Regions from separate parts of the Amycolatopsis sp. VC5-11 genome, predicted to be linked through region 1. Evidence: riboswitches for the same ligand, from Rfam matches in the RefSeq annotation. Region 1 holds a riboswitch; the other holds the start of a gene.
What was found. Region 1 has a riboswitch for thiamine pyrophosphate ahead of WA670_RS08415 (thiamine ABC transporter substrate-binding protein). Riboswitches for the same ligand answer to the same signal wherever they lie in the genome.
Positions count from the first base shown of each region.

Region 2: another riboswitch for thiamine pyrophosphate. It lies ahead of thiO (glycine oxidase ThiO); the one in region 1 lies ahead of WA670_RS08415 (thiamine ABC transporter substrate-binding protein).

Region 1 covers NZ_JBAGKF010000002.1:229,882-234,290, reverse strand. The annotation lists gene WA670_RS08420 (ABC transporter permease) at 1-1,562, opposite strand, end outside; gene WA670_RS08415 (thiamine ABC transporter substrate-binding protein) at 1,538-2,605, opposite strand; TPP riboswitch at 2,637-2,748, opposite strand; gene WA670_RS08410 (4a-hydroxytetrahydrobiopterin dehydratase) at 2,773-3,063, shown strand; gene WA670_RS08405 (DJ-1/PfpI family protein) at 3,606-4,409, opposite strand, start outside.
Region 2 covers NZ_JBAGKF010000001.1:3,161-7,569, forward strand. The annotation lists gene WA670_RS00025 (thiazole synthase) at 1-396, opposite strand, end outside; gene thiS (sulfur carrier protein ThiS) at 399-599, opposite strand; gene thiO (glycine oxidase ThiO) at 599-1,687, opposite strand; TPP riboswitch at 1,684-1,790, opposite strand; gene thiE (thiamine phosphate synthase) at 1,821-2,486, shown strand; gene WA670_RS00045 (hypothetical protein) at 2,714-3,493, opposite strand; gene WA670_RS00050 (threonine ammonia-lyase) at 3,648-4,409, shown strand, end outside.

The DNA of each region.
Region 1 (4,409 bases):
ACCATGAGCAGGGCGCACGAGGCGTACGCCATCTGGTTGTTCAGCTCCCCCGGCCTGCTGATCAGCGTCGCGACGGCCACCGGCAGCGTCGGCGCGTCCGGCCGGGCGAGGAAGCTGGTCGCGCCGAACTCGCCGAGCGCGACGACGTACCCGAAGCCCGCCGCGGCCACCACCGACCGCGCGACCAGCGGAAAGTCGATCTCCCGCCACACCCGCGCCGGACTCGCACCGAGCGTCGCAGCGGCCTGGCGCAGCCGGACGTCGACCGCGCGCAGCACCGGCAGGATCATCCGCACCACCAGCGGCATGATCACCAGGGCTTGCGCGAACGGCACGAGCAGCGGCGACGTACGCAGGTCGCCGGGCAGCGCGTCGAGCGTCACGAGGTAGCCGAAGCCGACGGTCACCGCGGACACGCCCAACGGGAGCATCAACGCGACGTCCATGGTCTCGCCCATCCCGCGCGCGAGCCCGCCGGGCGAACGCCGAAGCGCCACCAGCACGACGCTGGCGACCAGTCCGACGGCCATCGCCAACAGCGTCGCGTCCGTGGCCGCGGCGAGCGAATTCTGCGCCGCGATCCAGCCGGACACCTGCAATGCGTCGTTCTGCCCGACGGTGTTCAGCGCCCGGTATCCGGCGAGGCTCCATCCGTCCGAGCCGGACACTGACTCGACGAGCAGCGAGACGATCGGCGTCAGCAGCAGCCCGAGCACCACGACCGCGGCACCGACCGTCCACCACTCCCCGCCGCGCGGCCGACGTGCGGTGACCTGCGCGGACCGCAGCTTCACCGCGTTCTCCCGCTTGCGGCGCGCCATCGCCCCGAGCACCAGCGCGGCGACCACGGCGGCGAACTGGATCAGCGACAACGCGGCCGCGCCGGAGAGGTCGAGCAGGTCGACCGTCCGGAGATAGATCTCGGTCTCGAGCGTCCGGTAGCTCCCGCCGCCGAGGATCAGCACCACGCCGAAACTGGTGGCGCAGAACAGAAACACCACTGCGGCGGCGGACGCGACGGCCGGGCCGAGCGCCGGCAGCGTCACCGACCGGAATGCCCGCCACGGCGAAGCTCCAAGCGCCCGCGCGGCTTCGGTCGCTCGCGGATCGAGGTGCGCCCACAGCCCGGCGACCGTCCGCGCGACGACGGCGACGTTGAAGAAGGCGTTGGCCAGCACGAGCGGCAGCACGCCGCCGTCCGGCCAGATCGCCCGGAAAGCCAAGCCGACGACGACCGTCGGCAGCACGAACGGGACCAGCACGATCGTGCGCGCGAGCCCGACCCCGGGCAGCCGCACCCGCGCCAGGAGGTACGCCACCGGCAGCCCGGCGAGCACCGCGACCACGGTCGACGCGGCCGCGCTGGCCAGCGTGAACCCGGCGAGCCGCCACGTCTGCGGGTCGCCGAGCACGGTGTCGACGCCGCCCGCGGAAAACCCCCGGCCGACGATCGCCACGACCGGCCAGGCGAAGAACACCACCAGGAACGCGACCGGCAGCAGACCGAGCAGCGTGAGCCCGACAGTGCGCGCGGGGATCACGCGCCCATGAGCGAGCGCCATTCCCCGATCCACTTCTCCCGGCCAGCCTGCACCTTGTCCGCGGGCATCGTGGCCGGCGCCTGCGGCAGCGGAGCCGCGGTGGCCCAGCCCGCCGGCAGTTCGACGCCCTGGCGCGCCGGGTAGACGTACATGTTCGCCGCGACCGTCGTCTGGAACTGCTGCGACAAGAGGAAGTCGACGACCTTCTGCGCCTGCGGGATCTGCTTGCCGTTGGTGAGCACGCCCGCGTACTCGACCTGGCGGAAGCACGTGTCGAGCAGCGCCTTGGTGCGCGGCTTGCCGTCCTCGCCGAGCTCAGCGGCGGGCGAAGAGGCATAGGACACGACGATCGGCCGCGGGCCCTTGCCCGACGAGCCGGAGAAGTCCTTGGTGTAGGCCTCCTCCCAACCGCTGACGGTCTTGAGGCCGTTGTCCTTCAGCTTCTGCCAGTAGCCCTGCCAGCCGTTCTCGCCGTACTTCGCGACCGTGCCGAGCAGGAAGGCCAGCCCCGGCGACGCGGTGGCCGGGCTCTCCGCGACGGTCAGGTCCTTGTACTTGGGGTCGGCGAGGTCGTCGTAGCTCTTCGGCTCCGGGAGGCCCTTGCTCGCGAAGTAGGCCGGGTCGATGTTCACGCAGACGTCGCCGAGGTCGACCGCCGCCAGCCGGTGCTGCGGGTCGACGGAATAGCGCTGCGGGCCGCGGTCGGCCTCCGGGCTGGTGTAGGGCTGGAAGACGCCCTCGCTGAGCGCACGGGAGGCGAAGGTGTTGTCGACGCCGTACGCGACGTCGCCGATCGGGTTGCCCTTCGTGAGCACGAGCTTGTTGGTGAGCGCGCCGGCGTCGCCGGACTTGAGGATCTTGAGCTTGATCCCGGACTGGCGCTGGAAGGCGTCGAGCACGTCCTGCGGGGCGGCGAACGAATCGTGCGTGACCAGCGTGACGGTCGGCGTCTGCTGGTCCTGGCTCGCGGACGACCCGCCCGAGTCGCCGCTGGACAGCGAGCAGGCGCTGGCGAGCATCGAGACCCCGGCGAGGCCTGCCACCGTGCGGACGGTCCGCGACATCATTCTTCCCCTCCTGCACTGCGCCGGATGAGGGAGAGCGATACGGCCTCCCTACGCCGGCATGATCCGGATCCAGGTGCGAACGGTCGCGGGTTGACGGCCCGCCTCTCAGCCCGGCGTACCGGACTCCCGTGGCAATGCCGCAGCGTAGCCGACACCATGGAGTGATGACGCAGCTATTGAACGACTCAGCGGTGGAAGAGGCCCTCGGCACCGTCCCGGAGTGGCAACGCGAGGACGCCGTCATCGTGCGGACGGTCGAACTCCCGTCCTTCCCGGCGGCGATCGAGGTGGTGGACCGGGTGGCCGAACTCGCCGAGGAAGCCGACCACCATCCGGACATCGACATCCGCTGGCGCACCCTGACCTTCCGCCTCAGCACTCACTACCTCGGCGGCCTGACCGAACGCGATTTCGCGCTGGCCCGCCAGATCGACGAGGTACTGGCGGCCCGCTGACCAGGTGTGATGTCGGCAACCCTGGCAACATGAACGGCCCCTTCGCGCGTCTTCCGAACAGACGCGACGGAAGGAGGCCTCATGGTCCAGGCACTCGTAGTGGGAATGGGTTCGTTCGGCCTGATGGTGGCCGCCGCGGGAGGCGTGCTGTGGCACACCGCGCGCAACCGACGTGACCTTGATCACAAGCGGTAACAGTGAGCTAGATCAAGGCGCTATCCCAGCGGAATCATCGGCACTCGCCCCGCTAGGACTCGCCATGAACAGCACATCCGCCCAGCTCACCGCCGCACAGCGCACGTGGGTCGCGGTGTTCTCGACCGCTGTCGTCCTCCTGTCGATGGTGGTGCTCGGCCTGCTCGGCTGAGCCCCGGCCGGTTCACGGCAGCGGGAACATCCGGATGAACCAGAACCTGGCGATTCCGATGAGCCTGAGCACGACCTAAGCGCCCCAGACGGCGTAGAGAACGATCCGCACCGGGGCATCTTTGCCGGGTGACCGGGGCGAGTAGGACGTTTCGCCGAAATTGCCCCGGCGCGGGTCAGGCGGTCGAGACGATCCGGAAGCGCTCCCGGTACTCGCTGGGCGTCGTGTTCAGCGTCCGCCGGAAAGACCGGTTCAAGGTCGACACCGTGCCGAACCCGCACGTCCCGGCGATCCGCGACAACGTCTCGTCGGTCGTCTCCAGGCGATGCCGCGCGGCCTCGACCCTGGCGTGCTCGACGTAGGCGGCAGGGGTCATCCCCAGCTCCGCCTTGAACACGCGCGTGATCTGGCGGTCCGTCACATGCGCGTGCGCGGCGAGGTCGGACACGGTCAGCGGATCCGCGAGGTGGGCCGCGATGTACTGCCGCAGCTCGTCGACCCGCCGGGTCGCGGACGCGGGCTCCAGCGACACGCTGAACTGGCTCTGCCCGCCGGGCCGGCGCAGGAACATCACCAGCTGACGAGCCACCCGCGAGGCTGATTCCGGCCCGAAATCGTCGGCTACCAGCGCCAGCGCGAGATCGAGGCAGGCGCTCAGCCCGGCGCCCGTCCACACGGACCCGTCGCGGATGAAGATCGGGTCCGCGTCGACCGTCACCTCGGGATGCTCCGCGGCCAGCTGCCGGGCCGTCGACCAGTGCGTAGTGGCGCGTTTGCCGTCGAGCAGCCCCGCCGCCGCCAGGATGTGCGCGCCGACGCAGACGGACGCCACCCGGCGTGTCCGCCCAGCCATTCTGCGCACCTGCTCGACCACGGCCGGGTCGCATTGAGCGACGACCTCGCCTTTGCCGCCCGTCGTCACGGCACCGGGCACGATCAACGTGTCGATCGCCTTTCTCCCCAGCTCAGCGAACGTCAC
Region 2 (4,409 bases), on a different contig from region 1:
GTTGGTGTACGCGAACACCGTGAAACCGTCCGCCACCAGGCGTTCGGCTGCTTCCAGGGTTTCCAGCGGATCGGGCAGCAGGGTGCGGTCGTCGGCGTGCACCTCGAGTTTGATCAGGTTCGTTTCCAGCGCTTCGCGGGCCAGCTGGGCGGTGAGCACGGCTTCCGCCGCCGTGCGGCAGCCTGCGGTGTTCGGCAGCAGCTCGATGTCCAAGCGCCGCAACAGCTCCAGTACGCCCGAGCCGCCTTCGGCGTCGGCTCGGCGCATCGCCACGGTGGTGAGCTGGGTGCCCGACGCGACGAGCGCTCGTTCCAGCACTTCGAGATTCGCCGCGCCACCGGTGCCAATGATCAGTCGCGACGACAGCTTGTGTTCGCCGATGATCAGGTCGTCCATGCTCAACCTCCTTGAACCGCGGTCAGCACTTCGAGCTGCGCGCCCTTCGGCACGACCGCTTCTTCCCATTCGCCACGCCGCACGACCTCGCCGTTGACCGCGACGGCCACACCCCTGCGTTCCGCTCCCAGCGCGTCGAGGACCGCGGAAACGGTGCTGTCGTCGGGGAATTCCCGCCATTCGCCGTTGACCTTGATCTCCATCAGACTCGCTCCTTCTCGACCAGACGGGCGGGCGTCGCCGCGGCGACCTCCGGCGGCGGGGCTTCGCCGGCCAGCCACGCGACCACGGCGTCCGCAGTCGCGGGCGCCATCAGCAAACCGTTGCGGTGATGTCCTGTCGCCGCGTACACGCCTTCGCTCACTTCGCCGATGTACGGCAGAGCGTCACGGCTCGCAGCACGCAGTCCGGCAGCGACTTCCACCAGCTCGTACTCCGTGATGCCGGGCAGAATACGTTCCGCGCCTTCCAGTAACTCGCGTACGCCGCGCGCGGTGACAGCCTGATCGAAACCGGCTTCGTACTGCGTCGCGCCAAGGACCAGTTCGCCGTCTTCTCGCGGTACCAGATAGATCGGCCGCCCTTCGACCATCGCGCGCACCGTGTACGGCGGAGGCGGCAGACAGCCACGACGCGGACGCAGTCGCAAAATCTCGCCCTTCAGCGGGCGTACGGCGTGCTCCAGCAACGGATGCAGCTGCCCGGTCCACGCCCCCGCAGCGAGGATCACCGGGCCGGACACGTCGGAAAGGCTCTCGAGCCGCTCGCGCCGGAACTCGACCCCACGCTTCGTAGCCGCTTCGCTCAGCGCTGTGAGCAGTTTCCGGTTGTCCACGGCTAAATCACCCGGGACGTGCAGGCCGCTGCGCACCGCACCGACGCCCGGCGCGAGCCGCTTCGCCTCGCGGCCGGTGAGCGTCTCGACGTCGCGACCGAGCGAACGCAGGTACCCGGCGAGGATGTCGAGGTGCCCGGCATCGGCGCTGTCGAACCCGACGACGATCGTGCCGTGCTCGGCCAGCCCGGGATCGGTGCCCTCGTCGGCGAGGTCGCGTGCGAAGCCTGGCCAGCGCCGCAGCGACGCTTCCCCCAGGCTGAGCACGGCTTCCTCGCCCGGCCACGCCTCGGTGACCGGTGCGAGCATCCCGCCGGCCAGCCAGGACGCCCCGCCGCGCGCGGGCTCCGGGTCGACGACCGTGACGCGCCATCCGCGAGCGGCCGCACGCCAGGCGACGGACAGCCCGATGACGCCGCCGCCGACGACAGTGACGGTTGTGGTGCTGGTGTTCACAGTGGAATCACGCTCCCTGCGCCGGCATGACCCGGATCAGGTTCCACGGTCGGAGCGGCAGCTCCCTCTCAGCCCGTTGCCTCGGGCTCCCGTGCGGACTCCCACACCGTAGCGCGCGGGTAACGTCACCGCCATGCCTGCCTTGACCGGAGACCAAATTCGCACCCGGCTAGCCGACGCCCGGCTGTACCTGTGCACCGACGCCCGCACGTCCCGAGGCGACCTCGCCGAGTTCGCCGACGCAGCCTTGGCGGGCGGCGTGGACATCATCCAACTGCGGGACAAGACCGGCGGCGCCCCGCTCGAGGCCAAGCAGGAGATCGCAGCACTGGAAGTCCTGGCAGAGGCCTGCGCCCGACACGGAGCGCTGCTCTCGGTAAACGACCGTGCGGACGTAGCGCTGGCCGTCGGCGCCGACGTCCTGCACCTGGGCCAAGACGACATCCCAGTCTCCCTGGCCCGACGAGTCCTGGGCGACGACGTAGTCATCGGCCGATCCACCCATTCGGAGGAGCAAGCCACAGCAGCCGCCACCGAGGCAGGAGTGAACTACTTCTGCACCGGCCCCTGCTGGCCCACCCCGACGAAGCCCGGCCGCTTCGCCCCCGGCCTGGACCTGGTCCGCTCAACCGCAGCGAGCAACACCGAACGCCCGTGGTTCGCCATCGGCGGCATCGACGAACCCCGCCTACCCGAAGTACTGGCCGCAGGCGCGACCCGCATCGTCGTCGTCCGAGCAATCACCGAGGCGGAAGACCCCAAAGCAGCCGCACAAACCCTACGAGCCCACCTGGGATAACCACGCCCGCCGACCCACCCAAGGCGAGCCACCCAACCGCACCGGTGCCCCCAACGAGCGAGGCACCCACACCTCCCCCGCACCCCGATACGAAGCTCCCCTGCGGTTCGGGGGTGCTTGTCAAGGCATCTTTCCCGCCTTGACAAGCACCCCCGAACCGTCAGCACAATCAAGCTTCGGGGTGCCCCACGCAACCACCGTGCGCAATGTCGCCGCCAGGCGACGAGCTACTCCCCACCATTAGACGGAACCGCAGGCGCAGTAGCCGTCTGACTACCACTAGGCGCCTGCGAACTACTAGACGGCTTAGACGAAGAAGTCGGCGCCTGACTCTCCCGCGTAGCCTGCGAAGACGGCGGCGCACTAGCCGTAGTAGTAGGCGCAGACGTCGGACCGTTAGACCGAGACTCCCCAGTCGGCGGCGCCTGCGGCTGAGTACTGGGCGTGTTGTCCGGATGATCATCCCGCTGCTGACTGGTCTCCGGCTGCCGAGGAATCAACCCAGTCGACACATTCCCCTTAGTCGTCCAGTCAATCCCCACCAGCACAACCAACGCCACGACAAACGCGACCACACTGGACGCGATGATCAACGGCCACCGCATCTTCCGCAGCTTCTCGCCCAGACCTTCAGCCGCATCCGGCTGAGTAGGACGCAACCGAACCGTCGGCATGTTCGCCACGTCAGCGTCGACATGCACCGTCGCCGCGTCGCCGGAACCGGACTCCCGCACCGCCTCCACCGGCACCAGCGCACCGCGACTGCGCCGCGCCGCCGTCTCCATCGCCTTCCGCGCGGCATCGCGAGTGCGCTGCAAAGACCGCAGGTACAACTCGCCGCCGACGGTGCTGACCACACTGGCCACCCCGGCGCCGATGACTGTTCCCGCGACCCCCAGCGTCGAACCCAGCAACGCGGCGGTGACCGCCGCGAGCGCCGCGGCGAGCACCGAGGTCATGCGGAGTTTCTTCTTGTCCTCCGCGGTTTCCTTCTGCTCCTCGCTCATGATTCCGATCTGATCGTTTCCCAGCCCTGTTCCCTGCTTCTTCAACGGTTAAGTCGTCCGAGGTGCTCCCTTCGTTGCCCCGGCGTGAGGGACGCCACGTTGACTGTCCACAATGGATAGACTAAAGCTCACACTTTCCTGACATACTCGCCTCATGCACCTCGTGACGATCTCCGACATCGAAACCGCGGCCGGACGGCTGAAGGGCACCGCGGTGCACACCCCGCTGCTGCGCCAGCTCTGGGTTCCCGGCGAATTCTGGGTAAAACCCGAGAGCCTGCAACCGATCGGCGCGTTCAAGATCCGCGGCGCGTACAACGCGATCGCCGCGCTCACCGACGCCGAACGGGAACGCGGCGTGGTCGCGTATTCGAGCGGCAACCACGCGCAAGCGGTCGCCTACGCCGCGCGCGAATTCGGGATCACCGCGGTGATCGTGGTGCCGGACGTCACGCCGCGGCTGAAGGTCGAAGCGACCCGCCGCTGGGGCGCGGAAGTTCGCGAAGTGCCGATCGCGGAACGGGAATCGGCGGCGCTCGCCCTCGCCGAGGAACGCGGCCTCACGCTGATCCCGCCGTTCGACCACCCGGACATCATCGCCGGGCAGGGCACCGTCGGGCTGGAGATCGCACAGGACCTCCCGGACGTCGAGACTGTGCTGGTCCCGATCAGCGGCGGCGGCTTCGCCTCCGGGGTCGGCGTGGCGATCAAGGCGAAGTGCCCGAACGCGAAGGTCTACGGCGTCGAACCGGAACTGGCCGCCGACACCGCCGCCAGCCTCGCCGCGGGCGAGATCGTGGAGTGGCCCATCACGGACCGCGCCCGAACCATTGCGGACGGCCTGCGCGCGCAACCGTCCGAGCTCACGTTCGCGCACCTGCGGCACGTCCTGGACGGCGTGATCACGGTGACCGAG